Regions from separate parts of the Rhizobium sp. 21-4511-3d genome, predicted to be linked through region 3. Evidence: riboswitches for the same ligand, from Rfam matches in the RefSeq annotation. Region 3 holds a riboswitch; each other region holds the start of a gene.
The links. A riboswitch is a leader RNA that binds a small molecule or an ion and turns the genes downstream of it on or off. The one in region 3 is predicted to bind cobalamin.
Positions count from the first base shown of each region.

Region 1: linked by a shared signal. The riboswitch ahead of bluB (5,6-dimethylbenzimidazole synthase) and the one ahead of nrdH (glutaredoxin-like protein NrdH) in region 3 are both predicted to bind cobalamin.
Region 2: linked by a shared signal. The riboswitch ahead of cobU (bifunctional adenosylcobinamide kinase/adenosylcobinamide-phosphate guanylyltransferase) and the one ahead of nrdH (glutaredoxin-like protein NrdH) in region 3 are both predicted to bind cobalamin.

Region 1 covers NZ_JBNWCF010000002.1:192,745-200,501, reverse strand. Annotated here, with positions in the region: gene ACQZ5H_RS06860 (NAD+ synthase) at 1-47, shown strand, start outside; gene ACQZ5H_RS06855 (NYN domain-containing protein) at 132-845, shown strand; gene ACQZ5H_RS06850 (TolB family protein) at 876-1,706, shown strand; cobalamin riboswitch at 1,724-1,905, shown strand; gene bluB (5,6-dimethylbenzimidazole synthase) at 1,949-2,632, shown strand; gene ACQZ5H_RS06840 (DUF2865 domain-containing protein) at 2,660-3,757, opposite strand; gene ACQZ5H_RS06835 (NADP-dependent malic enzyme) at 3,884-6,196, opposite strand; gene ACQZ5H_RS06830 (UDP-2,3-diacylglucosamine diphosphatase) at 6,410-7,213, shown strand; gene ACQZ5H_RS06825 (MFS transporter) at 7,364-7,757, shown strand, end outside.
Region 2 covers NZ_JBNWCF010000002.1:338,515-346,271, reverse strand. Annotated here, with positions in the region: gene ACQZ5H_RS07540 (LysR family transcriptional regulator) at 1-361, shown strand, start outside; gene ACQZ5H_RS07535 (entericidin domain-containing protein) at 459-614, shown strand; gene ACQZ5H_RS07530 (hypothetical protein) at 618-968, opposite strand; gene ACQZ5H_RS07525 (glycine betaine ABC transporter substrate-binding protein) at 1,067-2,065, opposite strand; gene ACQZ5H_RS07520 (cobyric acid synthase) at 2,516-3,970, shown strand; gene ACQZ5H_RS07515 (chloride channel protein) at 3,967-5,757, opposite strand; cobalamin riboswitch at 5,980-6,372, shown strand; gene cobU (bifunctional adenosylcobinamide kinase/adenosylcobinamide-phosphate guanylyltransferase) at 6,663-7,175, shown strand; gene cobW (cobalamin biosynthesis protein CobW) at 7,180-7,757, shown strand, end outside.
Region 3 covers NZ_JBNWCF010000016.1:43,512-51,268, forward strand. Annotated here, with positions in the region: gene nrdE (class 1b ribonucleoside-diphosphate reductase subunit alpha) at 1-863, opposite strand, end outside; gene nrdI (class Ib ribonucleoside-diphosphate reductase assembly flavoprotein NrdI) at 833-1,243, opposite strand; gene nrdH (glutaredoxin-like protein NrdH) at 1,256-1,477, opposite strand; cobalamin riboswitch at 1,731-1,954, opposite strand; gene ACQZ5H_RS27410 (MBL fold metallo-hydrolase) at 2,085-2,942, opposite strand; gene ACQZ5H_RS27415 (alpha/beta fold hydrolase) at 3,012-3,995, opposite strand; gene ACQZ5H_RS27420 (GlxA family transcriptional regulator) at 4,116-5,120, shown strand; gene ACQZ5H_RS27425 (response regulator) at 5,130-5,804, opposite strand; gene ACQZ5H_RS27430 (sensor histidine kinase) at 5,959-7,401, opposite strand.

The DNA of each region.
Region 1 (7,757 bases), on a different contig from region 3:
GTGATCGCCGCTACCCGATTACCAACCGGTTTAGGGATCGCAGTTAGCGATCGTTAACCCGATCAACCGAAAGCTGCTGACTTCCGCATCTTCCCGCGTTTCTATCGTCAGAAATGCGGGAGGTCCTGATCGTGCGTGATACGAAAGTCGCCGTCTTCATCGATACCGAAAACCTGCCGGCGCGCTCGGCGGGCGAGATCATCGACATCGCCTCCGGCTACGGACGTCTGATCGAGCGGCGTGCCTATGGCGACTTCACGCGCGAGGCTGCGCAGCCGTGGATCGCTGCTGCCGGAAAGCATGCGCTCAGCCTGCAGACGGCGGTCAGCTCCCAGTCGGGGAAGAATGGCGCGGATATCCTGCTTGCCGTCGATGCGATGGAATATCTCGGAGCTTCGGCAATCGATCTTTTCTGCATCGCCAGCAGTGATCGTGACCTCGGCCATCTGGCGGCGCGTATCCGGATGCGCGGCAAGCAGGCGATCGGGCTTGGTGCGCCGAATGCTTCCAGGCTGCTGCGCGAGTCGTTCGACGATTTCTTCGAGCTGCGTCTCCTGGAGGCGCCCGCAAGTCTTCCGGCGCTGGCGAAGGTCGTGGCGCTGCAGCCATCGCCCAGCATCCGGCCCTATATCGCGCAGGCGCTGCAGACGGCGAAGCTGAGGGAGGAAGGCTGGCTCGATATCGCCGAGCTCGGCACCCTGCTGCGGCAGGTCTATCCGGACTTCAAAGCACAGCATTTCGGTGCTCCGAACCTCAGTTCGCTTTTGAAGCGATGCGACTTTATCGAGACACAGATGCATGGCACAAACCGCATGCAAATCAGGATGAAGCGGAACGGCGGATAGCCGGACCGCCGCACAATGTGGGAGGCATGCATGCGCAGTTCGGTCGAGATCTACAATATCCGTACGGCCAAGAGCCGGGTGGTTTTCCAGACGGAGCAGCTGATCGAGGCGCCGAACTTTTCGCCTGACGGGCGCTATCTGCTTCTGAACGGCGACGGTCTGCTCTACCGCTTGTCGCCGGATGGTGAGGGCGGGCTGAGGCAGGTCGACACCGGCTTTGCCGCGGCCTGCAACAACGATCACGGCATTTCGCCCGATGGCAGGCACTATGTGATTTCCGACAAGACGGAATATGGCAAATCCTGCATCTACACGCTTTCAGCAGAAGGCGGGGCGCCGAAGCAGGTGACGACCAATCTTCCGTCCTACTGGCACGGCTGGTCGCCCGACGGCAAGGAATTGGCCTATTGCGGTATCCGCGACGACGTCTTCGACATCTACACAATAGCGGTCGATGGCGGCGCAGAGCGGCGGCTGACGCATGGGGAGGGGCGCAATGACGGGCCGGACTATTCCTTCGACGGGCAGTGGATCTATTTCAATTCCAGCCGCACCGGGCTGATGCAGATCTGGCGCGTTCACCCCGATGGAACCGGGCTGGAGCAGGTGACCCACGACAATTACGGCAACTGGTTTGCGCATCCGGCACCTGCCAACGACAAGGTGCTGATCCTCTCCTACGATCCTGACGTCTTCGATCACCCGCGCGACCTGCATGTCAGGCTGCGGCTGATGGATATGGACGGCGGCAATTTGACCACGCTGTTCGAGCTTTTCGGCGGGCAGGGCACGATCAATGTTCCCTGCTGGTCACCGGATGGTGATGAGTTTGCCTATGTGCGCTATTTCCCGGCCACTTGAAGCGCGCCGGTAAAACGGGCAAGAGGTTCCCGTCAGGTGCCCGCCATCGACGGGAGAATCGGGAATCCGGTGAAAGACCGGAACGTGCCCAACGCTGTAAGGCTGACGCCTGCCGCATCATGCCACTGGTTAAAACCGGGAAGGCTGCGGCGGGCGGATGATGCCAAGTCAGAAGACCGGCCTGGCATCATAGACTGATCCCGCGCGGACGGCGGGTCGGTTGCGTTGTTGGGGATTTGACGATGCGACCCTTGAGCGGGGATGCGCTGCAGCGCGCATCCGCTTTTTCCGGTGACGAGCGCGATGCCGTCTACCGGGCGATCATGACCAGGCGCGATGTGCGCGACCAGTTCCTGCCGGATCCGGTACCCGAGGATGTGCAGATGCGGCTGCTTGCGGCCGCGCATCATGCGCCCTCTGTCGGCTTCATGCAGCCGTGGAATTTTATCGTCGTCGATGATGCGGCCGTGCGCCGGCGGGTATGGGAGGCGTTCGATCGCGCCAACCATGAGGCGGCCGGGATGTTCGATGGCGAGCGGCAGGCGACCTACCGGTCGCTGAAGCTCGAAGGCATCCTCAAGGCACCGCTCGGCCTCTGCATCACCTGCGATCCCTCGCGCAGCGGCGAGGTGGTGCTGGGGCGTACGCATAATCCGCGGATGGACAGCTATTCGACCGTTTGTGCCGTGCAGAACCTGTGGCTTGCTGCGCGGGCCGAAGGCGTCGGCGTCGGTTGGGTCAGCATCTTCCATGAAAGTGAGCTCAAGGAGATCCTCGGCGTGCCCGCGCATATCGAGATCGTGGCCTGGCTCTGCGTCGGCTATGTCGACGAGCTCTACCGGGAGCCGGAACTCGCCGTCAAAGGCTGGCGGCAGCGGCTGCCACTCGAGGAGCTGGTCTTCCGCGACGGCTGGGGCCGCCGCTAGGGCCGGTCGACGTTCAGTCTATGCCGGTTAGTTCTGCTGTTGCTGCTGCGGCTGCGGGCCTGATGTTGCCGGGTTCTTCAGATCGATGCTGCCCTGGTCGCCTGCGAGGAATTGCGGGCCGACCTGGCGGACCTTGCTATTTTGCGGCTCATAGGGCCGGTCCGGGATCTGTGGCTGCGGTGCAGCCGGCGTTTGAGATGCCGTGGCTGCAGGCTTGGTGGTGATCGTGGTGATCGAGCCCTTCGGCGGCGGTTCGCTTACGGTCTGGTTCTTTCGCATTTGCTCGTAATAGGCGGTCAGATTGCAGGTGCAGGACGACTTTTCGCCGGGAGCGCGGTTCTTGTAGGCGAAGGCGTTCGGCATCGCGCTGTAACGGGCGCCCGTTGCGGCCGAGATCATGTTGGCGGCGTCGGTGTTCGAAACATCCTGATAGAAGAGCTCGGTCTCGATGCCGGGGCACATTTTCGAGCAGGTCGAGGCATCGCGGCCGAAATCGATCGAGGTGGCGTTGGTGCTGATCGGGAAGAAGCCGCCGTCGCAGGTGCGCACGCACATGGTGCTGACATGCGACATCATCTCGCCGCGCGGCACGCCATATTGCGTGTTGCCTTCCTCGCCGTTGCCGAGCGGGATGAAGGTATCGCCGCGCATCGCCTGTTCTTCAGTGCTTGGTGCTGGCTCGTAGGCGCGTTGGTCAGGCTGATAGCCGGAATCGTCGTTGCAGCCGTTGTCGTCGAGGGCGGCCATCAGCTGGCGGCGTTCGTTGATATCGCTGCCGCCGGATTCGCGCAGCTGGTTGCGGCGGTCCTGGAGGTAGTGGATGTTGTCGATCATCCGCGCTTCGGATTCCTGCAGGTCGCTGCAGTAGCCGGCATTCTCGCCGCCGATGACGACCATGCTGTCGACGCTGCAGCCGTTGCTGCGCAGGTCGTTGCGCAGCTTGCGGAGCTCTAGGTTCTGCTCGGCTATCGCGCTCGCATATTGGCGGATTTCCGGGCCGTTGCCGATCACCTGCGGCAGGTCGGCAAGGCGGCCGCGCAGATCCTCGCAGATCGCACTCGTCTGCGCCGCCGCGGGCGCGGCAGCTGCAAGGAAAAGGGCAAGGGTCAGGCTTCGGCGTTTCACGGTATCATCCCGCAGCATAGTCAAACCGGAAGCGGCAGGGCATTTGCCGCATCCATTCTGTCTAGCTGCCTTCCGTTAACAAGCTAACGAAGGAATTCTAACGCATTTTTCCGATCGACCGCAAATTCACGCCGGCTGCTGTGCCTCGACGACGGCGAGAGCCGCCATGTTGACGACGCCGCGCGATGTGACCGACGGTGCCAGGATATGAGCCGGGAGCGCCGTGCCGAGCAGGATCGGGCCGACATGCAGGCCGTCGGTCATCGACTTAACGACGCCGAGCGTGATGTTGGCCGCATCGAGGTTCGGGAAGACCAGAAGATTGGCTTCGCCGTGCAGCGTCGTGGAGGGCATGACGCGCTTGCGGATCTCGTCGGCAATCGCGCTTTCGCCATGCATTTCGCCATCGACTTCGAGATCGGGCGCTGCATCGCGGATCAGCTGCAGGGCGCCGCGCATCTTCGTGGCGCTCTCGCTTTCGCGCGAGCCGAAGTTGGAATGCGAGACGAGGGCGGCGCGCGGCGTGATGCCGAAGCGCTTGATTTCCTCGGCGGCGAGAACCGCCGATTCCGCCACTTCTTCGGCGCTCGGATTGAACGTCACGTAGGTATCGGTGAAGAACGTCGCGCCGCGCTGCGAGATCAGCAGGCTGAGCGCCGAGAAGTCACGGACATCCTTGCGCTTGCCGATGATCTGGCGAACGTCGCGCAGATGCTTTTCGTAGCGTCCTTCAAGGCCGCAGATCAGCGCATCGGCTTCGCCGCGGCGAAGCGCCAGCGCACCGATGACGGTGGTGTTGGTACGCACGATGGTGCGCGCCGCTTCCGGAATGACGCCGCGGCGGCCGACCAGCGACAGATAGAGATCGACATATTCGCGGAAGCGCGGATCGTCTTCCGGGTTGATGACGGCGAAATCGGCGAGCGGACGGATACGCAGGCCGTAGCGCTGCAGGCGGGTCTCGATGACCTGCGGACGGCCGATCAGGATCGGTTCGGCAATGCCTTCTTCGATCAGCACCTGGGCGGCGCGCAGCACGCGCTCGTCTTCACCTTCAGAGAAGATGACCCGCTTTTTCTCGGCAGCCTTGGCGGCCGTGAAGATCGGCTTCATGACGAAGCCGGAGCGGAAGACGAAGCGGTTCAGCTGGTCGAGATAGGCGTCGAAATCGGTGATCGGACGGCGCGCCACGCCGCTTTCTGCCGCGGCCTTCGCGACTGCGGGCGCGATGCGCAGAATGAGGCGCGGGTCGAAGGGCGACGGGATCAGGTAGTTCGGCCCAAAGACCGGCGTCTCGCCGGAATAGGCGCGGGCGGCGACATCCGACGGCTCCTCGCGGGCGAGGCCGGCGATGGCGCGGACGGCTGCCATCTTCATGGCTTCGTTGATCTCCTCGGCGCCGCAATCCAGCGCGCCGCGGAAGATGAAGGGGAAGCAGAGAACGTTGTTGACCTGGTTCGGGAAGTCCGAACGTCCGGTGCAGATCATCGCATCCGGGCGGGCGGCGCGGGCGAGTTCCGGCATGATCTCCGGCGTCGGGTTGGCGAGCGCCATGATCAGCGGCTTTTCGGCCATCTGCTCAAGCAGTTCCGGCTTCAGGACGCCGGCAGCGGAGAGGCCGAGGAAGACATCGGCACCGCCGATGTTTTCGGCGAGCGTGCGGGTGTCGCTCTTCTGCGCATAGACGGCCTTCCACTGGTCCATCAAGACGTTGCGGTCCTGATAGACGAGGCCTTCGATGTCGTGGACCCAGATGTTCTCGCGCTTGGCGCCGAGCTCGACGAGCAGGTTGAGACAGGCGAGGGCGGCGGCACCTGCGCCTGACGTGACGATTTTGACGTTGCTGATCGACTTGCCGGCCAGTTCCAGGCCGTTCAGGATCGCGGCGGCGACAATGATCGCGGTGCCGTGCTGGTCGTCATGAAAGACAGGGATGCGCATCTTCGCGCGCAGCTGCTGCTCGATCTCGAAACATTCGGGCGCCTTGATGTCTTCGAGGTTAATGCCGCCGAAGGTCGGCTCCAACGAGGCGACGGTCGAGACCATCTGCTCGACGGTCGAGGCATCGACCTCGATATCGAAGACGTCGATATTGGCGAATTTCTTGAAGAGGACGGCCTTGCCTTCCATGACCGGCTTGGACGCCAGCGGGCCGATATTGCCGAGGCCGAGAACGGCGGTGCCGTTGGAGATGACGGCGACCAGGTTGGCGCGCGAGGTATAGTCGGCAGCGGTTTCCGGATCATCGCGGATTGCCAGGCAGGGGGCGGCGACGCCCGGCGAATAGGCGAGCGCCAGGTCGCGCTGGTTGCCGAGCGGCTTGGTTGCCTGAATTTCGAGCTTTCCGGGGCGGGGATAGCGGTGGAAGAACAGCGCCTGTTCGTCGAGAGTTCCGCCTGTCAGGTTCTTCTCCGTCTTGGATTTGTCCTGATTATCCATTGCCTTCTCCAATGCCGCAGTCATGTCGTTTGAAGACTTCTCCATACAACAATCGGCGTGGCTGGACAGTGAGAATTTGAGCTCAAAAGCGGAAAACTCTTATGCCCGCGCCATGCGTCAAACAACCGCGCTGTCATCTTCCTGAAACACGAGTCTGGTTTTGGAAGGCCAGATGAACGATGGGGCATGGGCAGGAAGCCTGTGAAGGATATTATGGATACGCGCCACTTCCGTACGCTCTTCATTTCCGATGTGCATCTTGGTTCGAAGGCTGCCAAGGCCGATTTTCTGATCGATTTTCTGCGTTACCACGAGGCCGATACGATCGTGCTCGTCGGCGATATCGTTGATGGCTGGCGGCTGAAGCGCAGCTGGTACTGGCCGCAGGTCTGCAACGACGTGGTCCAGAAGCTGCTGCGCCAGGCGCGCAAGGGCACCCGCGTCGTCTACATCCCCGGCAATCACGACGAGTTTCTGCGCGACTTCCCCGGCATGCATTTCGGCGGCATCGAAGTTGCCGAGCGGATGATGCATGAAGGCGCGGACGGCAAGAAATACCTGGTGCTGCACGGCGACGAATTCGACGTCGTCGTTCGCAACGCCCGCCTGCTCGCCTATCTCGGCGACTGGGCCTACGACATGGCGATCCGCATCAACATCGTGCTGGCCGCCATCCGCCGCCGCATGGGCATGCCCTACTGGTCGTTCTCGGCCTGGGCGAAGCTGCAGGTCAAGCATGCCGTCAACTTCATCGGCGAGTTCCAGCGCGTCGTCGCCGACGAGGCCCGCAAGTGCGGCGCCGATGGCGTCATCTGCGGCCACATCCACCATGCCGTCATCGAGGAGATGGACGGCGTGCGCTACATCAATACCGGCGACTGGGTCGAGAGCTGCACGGCGATTGCCGAGCATGAGGACGGCACGTTCGAGCTGATCACCTGGAATGCCATTGCCAGCACCGAGCCTGTCACGCTGAAGCTGACGCACCAGCCCGAGCGCGCTCCGCAAGCTGCCTGATTTTCAACCCGCCATATTGCAAGACCTTTAGCCGTTGCCTCCGGGCAACGGCCCTATTTATTTTTTAAAACGTTTCAAATGGGCTATTTCTCGCCATAGTCGCCCCTAGGTTGATGTGTTAGGCAACGCACAGTTTCCTGCAGGTCCACCATGATTCCCGCCCAGAATGCCTCTGTCGATGAGGGGGCTCCGCCGCGTTTCCGGCTGCTCAGCGCCCTGTCTTACTGCGCCCCGCTGATCGTCAACGGTGTCGCTCTTCCGTTCTTCCCCGTCTGGCTTGCGGTTCACAAATTCACCGATCACGAAATCGGCGTCATCCTTGCCGTGCCGATGGTGGTGCGCGTGCTCGTGGCGCCCATCGTTGCCATGTACGCCGACCGCATGGAGGAGCGCGCCGACGTTCTCCTGTGGTCGGGCGGGCTGTCGCTGCTGACGGCGATTGCGCTCTACTGGACGACGACATTCTGGCCGGTCCTGATCGTCTACAGCATCCAGGGCGCCACCTTCGCGCCCTATGTGCCGATCGTCGAATCGATCGTTATTT
Region 2 (7,757 bases), on a different contig from region 3:
GTGCGGCACGGCGCATCGCAAGGAGCCGCTGCCGATCTCGATATGGGAAGAGGGCTGCATCTGGCGCCAGGAAGCGTTGGCGCAGCTCGAGCGCAACAAGCGGCCCTATCGCGTCGCCTATCTCAGCGGTCACACGATGGCGCAGCGCGCTGCCGTGGTGTCCGATCTGGCGATCGCGCCGCTGCCGCGCTCCTATGTCAGCGAAGACATGGTGATCCTCGGCGCTCAGGAAGGTTTGCCGGAACTCGGCTCCTTCGAAATCCGGCTGCTGACGGCATCGCAGCTTTCCGGTCCGATGCAGGCGGTTGCCGACAGCATCCGTCATGCCTTTGCAGAAAAAGCCAAGGCTGCTGCCGCCTAAGCCATTATTGGCGTGAACCTTTTTGGCCTTGGCGCGTTAATCGCCCGGAGCGGCGCCCGCCGCTTCGGAGAGGTCATATTTGCAAAGGATTTCCAAAATGACGACGACAGCCAAAATCGGTGCTGCCTTCCTGCTTCTGCTCGCCCTGTCTTCCTGCGGCAACACGATCCGCGGCATGGGCCGCGATACGGCCAACGCCGTCAACGCCACGCAGGATGCCGGCCGCTCGGTTGACCGCGCGGCGCGCCATTAACGATCAGATCTTGGCTGCCGGATAAGCCTTTTCGAGGCCGCCGGAGCGGGAGAGACCATTGCGGAAGGCCTGATAGGCCGGATGCTGGCTCGACTTGGCGGCCTCCATCAGCCGGATCTGAAGACGGGCAGGTGCAGCCGTGCCGATCCATGTGCCCGTCGTCTCAAGCTTCAGCGAATTCAGGAAGCGGCTCTCTGCGGAGAGATCGAGATAGCGGTGCAGGCCGTCGACCAGATTGTCGTCCTGCGCGACGTTTTCCATCAGCAGTTCGATATAGGACTTGTCGGCGTCACTGGCGCCGGCAAACTTCTGGGCAACGGTTTCGCGATCGGGGAAGGAAGCGGCTGGGGTCATCGGGTACCTCAAGAAAATCGTTTTGGCGCGCAACAGAGGCGCGGTCGTTATCGGTTCTTCCTTTTGCCCGCTCTGGCCTTCGCGAAGCTTGCAGCGATTTAGAGCGCGCGCTTGACCCGTGCGGCGATCTCTTCGGGAACCCAGGTGGTCCAGAGTTCCGGATAGTTCTCCAGGAAGTAGACGGCGGCGTTCCGGCTGCTTTCGCTGTTCTCGTCCTGCCAGGCGAGGACGTCGTTGATCGTGCCGTTATCCCAGCTGCGCTTGCGCAGGTAGTCCATTGCCGGGCCGGCGCGATCGGCAAAGGCCTTCGTGGTGACGGTGACGCCCTGCGAGGTCGGGTATGCATTGCGTCGCGGGCGGGCGCAGCCGGAGACCGCCGTGCAGGTGTTCCACTCCATCTCGCTATAGGGAACGCCCATGCCGAGGCGGATCATGTCGTATTTTCCGATGAGAGCGGTCGGTGCCCAGTAGTAGCCGAGCCAGCCGCGCTTGCGCTCGAAGGCATCGGCGATCGAGGCGTCCAGGTCTTTCGGCGTATCGGCGCTGATCAGGTTGAAGCCCTTGGCTTCGGCATAGTAGGCCTTGAACAGGTTCTGCGTGGTGATCTTGCAGCTCCAACCCGTCGGGCAGTTGAAGACCGCGCCTTTTGCGGGGTCGTTCTCATCGGGGAACAGATCGGGCCTTGCCAGCGCATCCTCGATCGTCCTGATCGAGGGATTGGCATCGGCAACGAATTTCGGGATCCACCAGCCCTCGACCGCGCCATCGGCGAGGATTTCGGCGCCCTCGACCAGCCGCCCGGCGGCGATCGCCTTGGAGAGCTCGATCTCGACGCCCTTGACCCAAAGCTCGGGCGCGACGTCGGGCGTGCCCTTGCCATCCATGGATGCGAAAGTCGGCATGGTAGCGCCGGGGACGATCTCGACGCTGCAGCCGTAGCCGGCCTCCAGGATGATCTTGTCGAAATTGGCAGCGATCGCAGCCGACCCCCACTTCATCTCGGCGATCGTCACCGCGCCGCAACCTGCCGCTACGGCAGCTGAAGCGCAGGCCCAGGCCATGGCTGACAGGAACAGCATTCTCAATGCGGCCTTCATCTGCGCTTCCTTTGTTCCACTTGTGATTTTTTATTTTGCCGATGGTAATGCCGAAAAGGTTGAGATCAACTTTCTCAGGTTGAATTTTTCTGGGCTAAATCTTTGATTTGTATCGGCTAATATTACGGGTTCGGGCGGCTTTCCGTTAGGTGAGTGCAGGAGTGCGTTTCGCGTCGCGGCCAATAAAAGTTCAAAAAAGGTCGAAATTCATCTTTGCTTAAGAGCTCAATAACTCTCCGGTAAGAATGTCGCGCTATCAGTGTAACCACGGCGGGGGACAAACCGCCGGTTCTCCGGATCAGGTTCTGCGTCCCGGAGAGCACGAGTTTCGCCGTGTATGGGCGATACGCCAGAGTTTTACGGCAAACCGCGCGGCTCCCGGCTGGCGCGGTTTTCGCGTTTTGGGACCTGCCGTTGACCGCGCGCGGCAACGCGTTGTAGGCGTCATCCATGACCAGAGCCATCATGCTTCAGGGAACAGGATCGGATGTCGGCAAGACGGTGCTCGTCGCCGGGCTCTGCCGGCTGGCGGCCAATCGCGGGCTGGCCGTTCGCCCCTTCAAGCCGCAGAACATGTCGAACAATGCTGCCGTCGCCGATGACGGCGGCGAGATCGGCCGGGCGCAGTGGCTGCAGTCGCTCGCCGCACGCACGCCGTCCTCCGTTCACATGAACCCGATCCTGCTGAAGCCGCAATCGGAGAATGGCAGCCAGATCGTCGTGCAGGGCAAGGTCTGGGGGCAGGCGAAAGGGCGCGACTACCAGCGTTTGAAACCGCAACTGCTCGAGTATGTTCTCTCCAGCTTCGCGACGGTTTCCGGGGGCGCCGATCTCGTCATCGTCGAGGGCGCGGGATCTCCGGCAGAGATCAATCTGCGGCCGGGCGATATCGCCAATATGGGCTTTGCCACGCGGGCGGGCGTGCCGGTCGTGCTGGTCGGCGATATCGACCGCGGCGGCGTCATCGCCTCGCTGGTCGGAACGCATGCGATCCTCGATGAGCGGGATCGCGGCATGATCTCCGGCTATATCATCAACAAGTTCCGCGGCGACGTCTCGCTCTTCGATGACGGCATTGCTGCGATAGGGCGCTATACGGGCTGGCCGTGCTTCGGCGTGGTACCTTGGCTGAAGGCGGCTGGTGGCCTTCCGGCCGAAGATTCCGTCGTTCTCGAAAAGCTGGCGCGCGGGAAGTCGGCGGCGCTGAAGGTCGCCGTACCCGTGCTGCCGCGGATTGCCAATTTCGATGATCTCGATCCGCTCCGCGCGGAAGAGGATGTCGAGCTTGTCTTCGTCAAGGCCGGCGACCGTCTTCCTGATGATGCCGCTCTCGTCGTTCTGCCGGGCTCGAAGTCGACGATCAGCGATCTCGCGGATTTCCGCGCAGCCGGCTGGGACCGCGATCTCGCGGCCCATATGCGGCGTGGCGGGCGGGTGATCGGCATTTGCGGCGGCTACCAGATGCTTGGGCGGAAGGTTCACGATCCGCTCGGCATCGAAGGCAGTGCAGCCGAAACGGAAGGCCTTGACCTTCTCGACGTCGAGACGGTAATGGCGCCGGAAAAGGTCGTGCGCAACAGCCGTGCTGTCTCCGCCGAATATGGCACGCCGCTTTCCGGCTATCAGATCCATCTGGGCGTGACGGAAGGCGCGGATTGCGACCGCCCGTCCGCCCAAATCGACGGCTTGCCTGACGGTGCGATCTCCACCGATGGCCGGGTGATGGGCACCTATCTGCACGGGCTGTTTTCGAGCGACTCCTACCGCGCGCGACTGCTCGAAAGCTTCGGTCTCGCAGGCGAACGGAAGAGCTATGCCGAAAGCGTCGACAGGGCGCTGGATGACGTGGCGGACGAGCTGGAGCGCCATCTCGACCGCGACTGGCTGCAGCGGCTGCTGGGCTAGATTTCGCCAGAAACCTCGCGGCGGCGGCGGTCCAGTTCTTCCGTATAACGGCGCAGCGTATGGCTTTCGCTGAGCTGGCCGACGACCTTTCGCTCGATCAGATTGTTGAGCACGGCAAGCGCTTCGCTCTCGGTCTTGTCGAAGATCGCCGCGGCCTGCTTGGCGTTCATCTGCGGCTGCAGGAAGTCGTTCTTGTAGCGGATGAAGCTCTCCAGGCCCTTGCCCTCGTCATCCGTATCGATCGGATTGGAATGGATTTCGGGGACGAGCACGAGGCCGGCATATTTGCCGGTATCATCAACGAGGATGACGCGCTGCGTCGAACCGGCCGGGAAGGTCTTCTTGAACTCCTCGACGGAGGTTGCGACATTGGCGGTCTTGACGTCGGCGCGCATCAGCTTGCCGACCGTCAGGTTGCGGATCCAGCCGACATCATGGGCGCTGCGGATGCTTTCACCACGCAGATGGAAGCGCCATGTGGCGAAGGAGTAGCCGAAGGTGGTGCGCACGACGAGCGAGGAGGTGATGACGGCGGCGAGCACCAGGGCGGTGATCGGGAAGTCGCCGGTGATCTCGAGCGCCAGAAAGGTCATCGTCAACGGTCCGCCGATGATGGCGACAGCGAGCGAACTCATGCCGACGACGGCATAGACCTCCGGTGTCAGTGACGCGTGTGCGAAGAACGGCGCCGAATAGGCGAAGAGCTTGCCGAGCAGGGCGCCCATGAACAGCGAGGCAAAGAACAGGCCGCCTCTGAAGCCGGAGCCGATCGATACGGCGGAGGCGAAGGATTTCAACAGCAGAATGCCGATCAGCGCCGGGATCGCAACCTGGTGCGACAGGTTGAGATGCAGGGCGCCATGGCCTGCCGAGAGCACTTGCGGCGAAATCATCGCCAGCAGGCCGACGACGATGCCGCCGAGCGCCGGGCGGGCATAGGTCGGCACCGAGCTCTTTCGCGCCAGTTCCTCGATGAAGGAGACGCCCTGCATGATCAGGATGCCGGCCCCCGCGCAGCAGCCGCCGAGCAGGATCGCCGGAACATAGTCGGCCGGAACGACGCTGCCAAATTGGCCGACATCGATGGTAAAGTCGCTGCCGGCAAGCAGGCGGGCGATCAGTGTCGAGAGCAGGGCGGAAACGACGACGGGGGTCAGCGAGACGATCGTATAGGTGCCGATGATCAGCTCGAAAGCGTAGAAGGCGCCCGTCAGCGGCGCGTTGAAGGCGGCGGCGATGGCGCCGGCCGCGCCGCAGCCGACCAGCACGCGCAGATCGGCGCGGCGCAGCTGCAGCTTCAGGCCGAGCTTGGAGGCAAGACCGGCCGCAAGCTGCGTATAGCCGGCCTCGAGGCCGACCGAGGCGCCGAAGCCGTTGGAGATCAGGTTCTGGATCGCGACGATCACGCTATCGGTCAGCGACAGGCGGCCGCCATGCAGCGCATTGGCCTCGATCGGGTCGACCATCGGCTTCTTGCGCGTTCTGCTGAGGATGAACAGCAGCAGGCCGAGAAGCAGGCCGCCGCAGATCGGCGCCAAGAGCAGGAGCAGCTTGTTGTCGATTTCCGACGAGCTCAGGCGGTCGACATCGCTGATGCCAAAGATCAGGCTGTGCATTTCGCGCGAGATCAGGCTCATGCCGGTCACCGCGCAACCGGCGATGATGCCGACAGCGCCGCCCGCGAAAACCATGCCCATTTCATTCTGGCGCGCCAGCGCGCGCAGCCGCGCCATATCGAATTTGAGATGGCGCCGCGCCAGGCGGCCGATGTCGGTTTTCGTGAGCATGGTGAGAGAACTAGGCGATGGAATGCAGGATCAAGGAAGCACGCTTTTTGCGCCGCATGATTTCGCGAGCAATTGCAGCAAAAGAGAGGCGGCCGCAAGCGAAATTTCGACTTAAGTCAATGAATTTAATAGACTATCTGTTTGGTAGACTCAGTCGGGTTAAGCGCGGGCTGTTTGGATCGTCCTGGCATCGATTGACTTCGTATGGCCGCACGCCTAACGATGCTTTCAATTACGGATGGTTCCGGGGCGGCGGTTGCTGCCCGGGATGAAAAGGGAATGTGACGGGGCGGACCCAAACCGGGCGCCTTCATCACAGCCGACCCCGCGACTGTAGAGCGGTCAGGGTCTTCCATCCGGTGCACCGGCACCACTGCCTGATCGCTGCATTCCGCAGCAGGGCAATGGCTGACGGACACCGGAAAAGCCACTGGAAATGCATCGTGATCAGCCGGGGCAGGACGCCTCTAACTCTACGAATCGTCCGCCTTTTCACGAGAATGCAGCCGGGAAGGCGAGGAAGATCCGCTGGCACGATCAGGGATGGCCTTTCGGCCGTCCCTGTCGGGGCCGACAACCGCGAGCCAGGAGACCTGCCATCTGTGCCGGGCGAAGAGCCCTTGGGCATTCCCGCCCGCTGCCAGCACGGAGGTTGTCATGGCTGAAACGAGAATTTTTATGCCGCGACGTGCGGTGCCTCAGAGGGTTTCCCTCAATCCTGTGGCCCTAGGGCCGCGCCCACGGGGTGTCACAGGAATCCAGCCACGGCGCGTCTGCGCGGTAAATAAAACAAGCCACGGAAAAGAGTCTTCTGTGCCCAAGGACTTGGGTACGCTGGATTCCTGTGACAAGCACAGGAATGAGGGAGGCGTATGGGATAGCCGCGCAGAGACGGCGGCCTTCGCATGAGCAATGTGACTTTCATCCTCGGCGGCGCCCGGTCCGGCAAATCCCGCTTCGCTGAAAATCTCATCACCGATACTGGTCTCGAACGTCACTATGTGGCGACGGGGCGGGCATGGGACGAGGAGATGCGGGCGCGGATCGACCAGCATCGGGCCGATCGCGGGCCGTTGTGGCAGACGCATGAGGAGCCGCTGCAGCTTGCCGAACGCCTTGCGGCAGTCGACGGCGAGGGGCGGGCGATCCTGGTCGATTGCCTGACGCTGTGGGTCACCAATCTGATGATGGACGAGCGCGATATCGCCGCCGAGAGTGCCGCGCTCGCGGCCTGGCTGCCGAAGGCGAAGGCGCGGCTTGTTCTTGTTTCCAATGAAGTCGGCCTCGGGATCGTTCCCGAAAACCGGATGGCGCGGGATTTTCGCGACCATGCCGGGCGGCTGCACCAGATGATCGCGGCCTCGTCCGCGGACGTGTATTTTATCGCGGCAGGTCTGCCGCTGAGGATGAAGGGTTGAACGAATGAACCAGCAGAAGATCCCCGCAACCGTGATCACCGGCTTCCTCGGGGCCGGCAAGACGACGATGATCCGCAACCTGCTTTCCAATACCGGGGGCAAGAAGATCGCGCTAATCATCAACGAATTCGGCGATCTCGGCGTCGATGGCGATGTGCTGAAGGGCTGCGGCGCTGAAAACTGCACCGAGGACGACATCATCGAGCTTACCAACGGCTGCATCTGCTGCACCGTCGCCGACGATTTCATTCCGACGATGACCAAGCTCCTGGAGCGCGACCAGCGCCCCGACCATATCGTCATCGAGACCTCGGGTCTGGCGCTGCCGCAGCCGCTGGTCGCCGCCTTCAACTGGCCGGATATCCGCAGCGAAGTCACCGTCGATGGCGTCATCACCGTTGTCGATAGCGCCGCCGTCGCTGCCGGGCGTTTTGCCGATGACCACGATGCCGTCGAGGCGCGCCGCGTCGAAGACGAATCCCTCGATCACGAAAGCCCGATCGAGGAACTGTTCGAGGATCAGCTGACCTGCGCCGATCTGATCGTTCTCAACAAGACCGATCTGCTCGATGCCGCTGGTAT
Region 3 (7,757 bases):
ATGCGGATCTTCTCGTCGGCATTTTCGCGCTTGGTATCGAGGAAACGCATGATGTCGGGGTGGTGCGCATTCAGGTAGACCGCGCCGGCCCCCTGCCGTGCGCCGAGCTGGTTCGCATAGGAGAAGGCGTCCTCAAGGAGCTTCATCACTGGAATGATGCCAGACGACTGGTTCTCGATATGCTTGATCGGCGCACCGGCCTCGCGGATGTTGGTCAGCGACAGCGCCACGCCGCCGCCGCGCTTGGAAAGCTGCAGCGCCGAATTGATCGAGCGGCCGATCGATTCCATATTGTCCTCGACCCGCATCAGGAAGCAGGAGACGAGCTCGCCGCGCTGCTTCTTGCCGGCATTGAGGAAGGTCGGCGTCGCCGGCTGGAAGCGGCCGGAAATGATCTCGTCGACCATGTCGCGGGCGAGCGCCTCGTTGCCGCGTGCCAGCGCCAGCGCCACCATGCAGATACGGTCTTCGTACCGCTCCAGATAGCGCTTTCCGTCGAAGGTCTTCAGCGTGTAGCTGGTGTAATATTTGAAGGCGCCGAGGAAGGTCGGAAACCGGAACTTCTTGTCGTAGGCGTGGTCGAAGAGATCGCGCACGAAATTGAACGAATACTGGTCCAGCACCTCCTGCTCGTAATAGCCCTCGGTCACCAGATAGTCGAGCTTCTCCCGGAGGTTATGGAAGAAGACGGTGTTCTGGTTGACGTGCTGCAGGAAATATTGCTTGGCCGCCTGCCGGTCCTTGTCCAGCTGGATCTTCCCCTCGTCGTCATAGAGGTTAAGCATCGCGTTCAGCGCGTGGTAATCCAGCGCGGCGTCAGCGGCCTGCGCCTTCAAGGGGCGCTCGAGAACTGCCGTGTCCAAAATCGTTCCAATCCGTGTTTGACATTGGCGACGTCGTCGGCCGTGCCGAGAAGCTCGAACCTGTAGAGGTACGGCACCTGGCATTTGCGCGAGATGATGTCGCCGGCAAGCCCGTAGGTCTCGCCGAAGTTGCTGTTGCCCGCAGCGATCACGCCGCGAAGGTTCGAACGGTTTGCCGTATCGTTCAAGAAACGGATCACCTGTTTGGGCACGGCCCCCTTGCCGCCCTCGCCGCTATAGGTCGGAACGACAAGCACATAGGGCGACCCTGCCTGCAGGGTCTCGCCGGTGATGGGGATGCGCTGCGCGGGAAGGCCGAGCTTCTCGACGAAACGATGGGTGTTCTCCGACCGGCTGGAAAAATAGACGATCTCGCCCATCGCGGCAGCCGATCAGGCGAGCGCGCTGATCATGTCAGGGCGAAAGCCGGCCCAATGCTGCTCGCCGGCGATGACGACGGGGACCTGACGGTAGCCGAGACCCTGTACCAGCTCGTAGGCAGCGCTATCGGTGGAAACGTCGATGATCGTGTAGTCGATGCCCTGTCGGTCGAGGGCGCGGGTGGTCGCGGTGCACTGGACGCAGGCGGGCTTGCTGTAGACGGTGATGCTCATTGTGAAAACCTCGTGACTGGAAGGCATGGGATATCGCTCGGACATCCGCCGATGTCCGCGCTTGGGAAGATCGAAATGGAAGGCAGCCGTTGCCGATTGCCGGGCGTCAGCAGCCCGTCATTCGCGCCGGTATGATCTGAAACTCAAAGACATTAGACTTCACCCCGAAGTGGCACATGCAGGACACACCGGAGGAAGCGAAGAGCCGCATCATGCGCGCACCTCATCGCTCGCCAGCCGGACACCCCGCCCGTGGACGTTTTCGCTCAAGGCAGGTCTCCTGGCTTGCGGATCATCACATTCATCCCGGCCTTCCCGGGTCTTCATGACCCAGTGACCCGAAATGGGACAGATGCTCGCCGCTCACAGTTGCGGGGGCAGCTCCGGCATTGTCCCGCTTTGCGGCGGGCCTCACCGAATTCCCGTCTTAGCCCACGACCCCTACGAATCGTGAGAACCTCGAACACTAGATATAGTACGCGAGTCAAAATCAGCGTCAATAATTTGTTTGCCAACAGCACTGAGGAAAGTGGGGAAATCCGGCGAACATGGTGAATGGGGAGTAAACGCAGCCTGTGTATCAAGGCCGGCCACTCCCCTCCCGCGATCAATCCGCAGCCGAAAATCTGTACGTAGTGCCCTGCCGCTCGGCATAGCCGACGCCGGGATAGGCCCAGTGGTAGCCGAGCAGCTTGAGCTTCTCGCCGGCGGCACGGTCGAGCACCATCTTGCGGTTTGCGAGCGCGATCTCCGGCTCGGTGTCAAAGCCGAAGTGCCAGTCCGGATGTTCGAAGAAGACGACATTGCTGGTTGCGGCATCGCCGGTGATCAGCAGATTGTCGCGGCCGCGAAGCTCGAGCGAGATATGGCCGGGCGTATGCCCGCGCGTGCTGACCGCCTGCATGCCGGAAACGATGTCGTCGCCGGGCTTTACCAGCGTCAGGCGATCCCTGACGGCGTTGAGATCGCGCTGGGCGCCACGGGCAAAGCCGTGAAGCGCTTCGGGCATGTGGATCTCGAAATCCTTGTCCGTCCAGAAGGCCCATTCGGCTTCGCTGACATAGTAGTCGGCATTCGGATAGAGCAGCGTTCCGTCGGGATTGACCGTGGCGCCGGAGTGATCGGGATGAACATGGGTGAAGATCACCTTGGTGATCGCTTCAGGGTCGATGCCCGCTGCCTTCAGATTTCCTGCAAGGCGCCCTGCTGTATCCTGAAAGCGCGTGCCCGATCCATTGTCGACGAGGATCAGATCCTTGCCTATCCGGATCAGCGGAATGTTGACCTGGAAAGGAGCGGCCGTCGCATCGCCGCCGATACGGCCGAGGATGGCGGGGCGATCCTCCGCCGGCGTATCCGGCAGAATGATCTGGTCCGGCAGCATAATGAAACCATCGCTGAAGACGGTTATGTCGAATGCACCATGTTCGAAGCTATAGGGATTGGTTTCGGTCATGCGGGTCATCTGAACATCCTCCGGTTTCGGTGTAAGGCAGGGCGGCGCCGGGATCGATGGCGCCGCCCGCGACAGGGGTTACGAACGGGCGAATTCGAGAAGATCAGCGTTCAGCTGATCCTTGTGGGTATCCGTCAGGCCATGCGGCGCACCGGGATAAACCTTGAGGATCGCGTGCGGGATGAGCGTCTTGGAAGCGCGGCCGGCGGCATCGATCGGCACGATCTGGTCGTCGTCGCCATGCACGATCAGCGTCGGCACGTCGAACTTCTTCAGGTCCTCGGTGAAATCGGTCTGCGAGAAGGCGACGACGCTGTCATAGGTGTTCTTGTGGCCGCCCATCATGCCCTGCATCCAGAAGCTGTCGATCATGCCCTGCGAAGCCTTGGCACCCGGACGGTTGAAGCCGAAGAACGGGCCGCCGGCGATATCCTTGTAGAGCTGCGAACGATCCTTGAGGCTCGCTGCCTGGATGCCGTCGAAAACTTCCTTCGGCAGGCCGCCCGGGTTCTTGTCTGTTTTGACCATCAGCGGCGGCACGGCGGAGATGAGGCCGGCCTTGGCGACGCGGCCTGTGCCGTGGCGCCCGATATAGCGGCTGATCTCGCCGCCGCCGGTCGAAAAGCCGATCAGGATGATCTCCTTGAGATCGAGCTGCCCGATGAGATCGGAGAGGTCATCGGCATAGTGGTCCATGTCGTTGCCGTCCCACGGCTGGCTGGACCGGCCGTGACCGCGGCGGTCATGGGTGATGACGCGGAAGCCGTTATTGGCGAGATGGAAGGCCTGCGCTTCCCAGCTGTCGGCCGAAAGCGGCCAGCCGTGGCTGAGGATGACCGTCTGGCCCTTGCCCCAGTCCTTGTAATAGATCTCGACGCCGTCGCGGGTGATAATCCTGCTGCCCATGGTCCGTGTTCCTTCGTTGCTCTGGTTGGCCTTCGTTTCGGCCTTGGCTGGGGTTGCGATGGTGGAAAGTGCGGTTGCCGTCGCTGCTGCGCCGAATGCGCCGGCCAGCATGTTTCTGCGGGAAATCATTGCGGTTGCTGCGGTTGCCTGTGCCATTGTCCTGTCCTCCGGTTGGTCTCTCAGATCTCGTCGCGTCCTGTCCGGTGCGCTGGTTGATTTGATAGACCCGCGGGCCTAGGCTCTCGACGGGCGAAGCTGACAACGATGGGGGCGGAATTGACAAAAGCGGCTTTGGACGCGCCGGTGGATATCGGCATCGTCATTTATCCGGGTGCCCTGATGTCGGCGATCTATGGTCTGACCGACATGTTCCAGGTGGCCGGCATGCAGGCGGCCGAGCACAGCGAGACCGCGCCGCAGGTGCGCGTCAGCCACTGGCACCTGCAGGAGGATGGTTCCGTCCGCAAGATGTTCGAAAGCCAGCCCGGCACCGGCGAGAAGCTGATGGCACTAATCCTGCCGCCAACGCTGAACGACCTGCCGGTCGGCCGCCGCATGGGCGGCCTTCCCGGCTGGATCCGCGCCCGCCACGCCGAGGGTACGACGATTTGCTCGGTCTGCGGCGGCGCCTATCTGCTCGCAGAAACCGGGCTCGCCTCCGGCCGCACGATCACCACCCACTGGTCGCATCAGGAGCTAATCGCCAGTCGCTACGGCGATGTCGGCGTCAACACCGACAAGCTGATCATCGACGAGGGCGATATCATGACCGCCGGCGGCATGATGGCCTGGATCAATCTCGGGCTGAAACTCGTCGACCGCTTGATGGGCTCAAGCGTCATGCTGGCGACCGCGCGCTTCATGCTGGTTGATCCCGGCGCCCGCGAGCAGAGTTACTACGCCACCTTCTCGCCAAAGCTCGATCACGGCGACACCATCATCTTGAAGATTCAGCACTGGCTTCACGGGACGAACGTAAAAGGACTGACGCTGCTTGCCATGGCCGAACGCGCCGGGCTCGGCGAGCGCACCTTCCTGCGCCGCTTCCAGAAGGCGACGGGCATCAATCCGACCGAATATTGCCAGCGCCTGCGGATCGCCAAGTCCCGCGAACTGCTGGAGCGGTCGCATATGACGATCGAGCAGGTGGCCTGGCAGAGCGGCTACGAGGATCCGAAGACATACCGCAAGGTTTTCAGGAAGATTCTCGGCCTCTCACCGGCCGAATACCGCATCCGCTTCTCGCTCGGCCGCGGCCAGCCGGCAGCATTGCCAGCCTAGTTTCTCGGCCTAGGAGAGAAGCATCGAGGACGGAGCGCTGGCCTCGACCGGCGCCTGCAGCTTCTGGGCCGCGAGCACGACTTCGACGCGATTGCGGGCATCGAGTTTCTGCATCAGCAGCGTCATGTAGTGCTTGACCGTCTTCTCGCTGATGTCGAGCATGCTGGCGATTTCGCGGTTGGTCTTGCCCTGCAGCAGGTAGGTGACGATCTGCTCCTCGCGGGCGCTGAGCCGCTTTTGCATCTGCGCCTTGCGGCGGATTTCCGCCGTCTTCATCGACAGGATGACCTTGGTGGCGAAGCCCGGCGTGATGAAAGTGCTGCCGTCATGGACGGTCTTGATCGCCTCGTAGAGATCGCGCGCTGTGCTGCCCTTCAGCACATAGCCGCAGACGCCGAGATTGAGAACCTGGATCGCCGTGTCGATATTGGCGGTCGCCGTGAAGACCACGACCTTGGTGCCTTCGTAATTCTTCTGGATCAGCTCAAGCGCCGCCAGCGTGTCGCCCGGCATGCTGAGATCGGTGACGAGCACATCGGGACGATGCTCCTCGACGATCTTCAGGGCGTCGATAGCATTCTCCCCGCGCGCCGTGACCCGGAGGTCATCCTTAGCGGAGTAAAGATTAACCAGTCCATCCAGTAATATTGGATGATCATCTACGAACGCGACCGAGATAGACATGATGACGAATAACCCCCTCGTCTTTCTATCCAACAGCTCTAATGTAATCAGAGCAAAACATAAAGCTGGATTTTAATGCTTGGTTAACTTCATCGTATTTGTGTCTATTCCACATCTATGCTTATAGCTACCTATCAATTCGGCTAGTTCCCGCTCAATGGGCGGCGGCATCGGCCTGCTGCAATTCCAGCGTCATTGTCAGCGCCATGCCGCCATCCGGGCGCTTGCCGATGGTCAGCGACCCGCCGAAGCTTTCGATGCGCTGGCGAAGGCCGTAGAGGCCCATTCCGCCTTCGCGCGCCGCAAGCGGCAGCGTCCCCGGAGGCAGACCGTCATCCTCGACCGAAATCGAGACGACCGGCATGTCGATCCGACATCGGACACGCTGACCGTTGGCGCCGGCATGTCGGTAGGCATTGTTGAGCCCCTCCTGCACGAAGCGGTAGATGCAGGTCTTGAGCGCCGGGGGCAGATCGGCATTCGTGCCGCTTGAGGTGAAGGCGACCTTGGTTCGGGTGCGCGCCTCGTGCTGCTTGATCGCTTCGGCCACCACATCCTTGGCCCAGAGATGCAGAATCTCCGGCAGGAGCAGCGATTTGGTTACCGTGCGCGTTTCGATGAGCGCTTCGCCCAGCGCCTTGTTCGTCGCGTCGAGCGCCCTGTCGCGCTCATCCTTGCGGGTCAGGTCCCGCAGCTCGTCGAGCTGCAGGATGGCGAGCGTCATCAGCTGAACGGGACCGTCGTGCAGATCGGCGCCGATGCGGCGGATGAAGGTCTCGTTCATGTTGGCGAGCTCCATCGAGGCGCGCCGCGCCGTATCGCGCAGCTCCATCAGTTCCTTCGAGGCAAGCTCCGCCTCCTCGGCGCGATGGCTCAGCGCATGGCGCTGGGTCTCGATCGTCCGGCTGCCGCGCCTGACGATCAGGAACAGGCCGAGCATGACGACGAACGAAAACAGCGCGACCGTCGCCCAGGTGACGATCCGCAACCGGGCGAGCTCGCCCATGAAGCTATTCGGCTCCTCGTGGATCTCGGCGACGCCGATGATGCGGCCGGAAGCCTGGTCGTGGAGCGGGCTGTAGATCTCCAGATATTCCGTATTGATATTGCGGAACGTATGTTCGGCGGCCTTGAGATCGGCATAGATGGCGACGATCTCACCTTTCAGCGCCCGCTGCAGCCCATCGGGAAACTCGAAACGCTGGCCGATCATCGGCTTCGCGCGCGAATAGGCGACTGTCCCATCAGTCGCCCAGATTTCCAGATGCGGAAACCGCGCCTTGAAATCCGGATCGTCGAACAGCGAATCCAGAAGCTCGATGCTGGCAGCCGGAAGAACCTTCGAGAGCGCCAGCGCCTGGACCTCTGCCTCCGTCAGGCTCTGCACCAGAAGTGCTGTCGTCCCCGCCTTGCTGTTCAGCGCCTTGTCGGACACCAGCCGCGTCGTCAGATAGCCGGCCGAGAGCGTGGCGATCAGAATGACGAGGCCGCTCGCAATCAGAAACTGCGTGGAAAGCGTCCGATGCGCCACCCAGGCGATCACATGCGTGAACAGCGGCGAGCGCTGCTGCGCTGGCTCCTTCACCTCTTCATGCACGTTAATATCCCCACCCTAAAGTATTTACTCGGCAAAACGTCCCCCAATGCCGATCAGGCCTCTATCGTCGCAGTATTGCGGCACGAAAGAAAGGACCATTTTTATACTATAGGCGCAGACCGATGCTATCAGACCAAAGGCCAATTCATCATAGGACTTTGCTCCCGGAGTAATAAGGACCGAAGACCTGCTCCGCCGGTGGACGAACATCGAAAACATCGTCCGACCATGCGCCGTTCAAAACCCCGGTAATTTTCCGCAAGATCGCATCATCCCAAGCCAGCCGTGCAAGGCGGGCTTCTAAACAGATCAAGGGCATATCGAGCCGCCGGAATCGTCAAGCGATCCGGCGGACA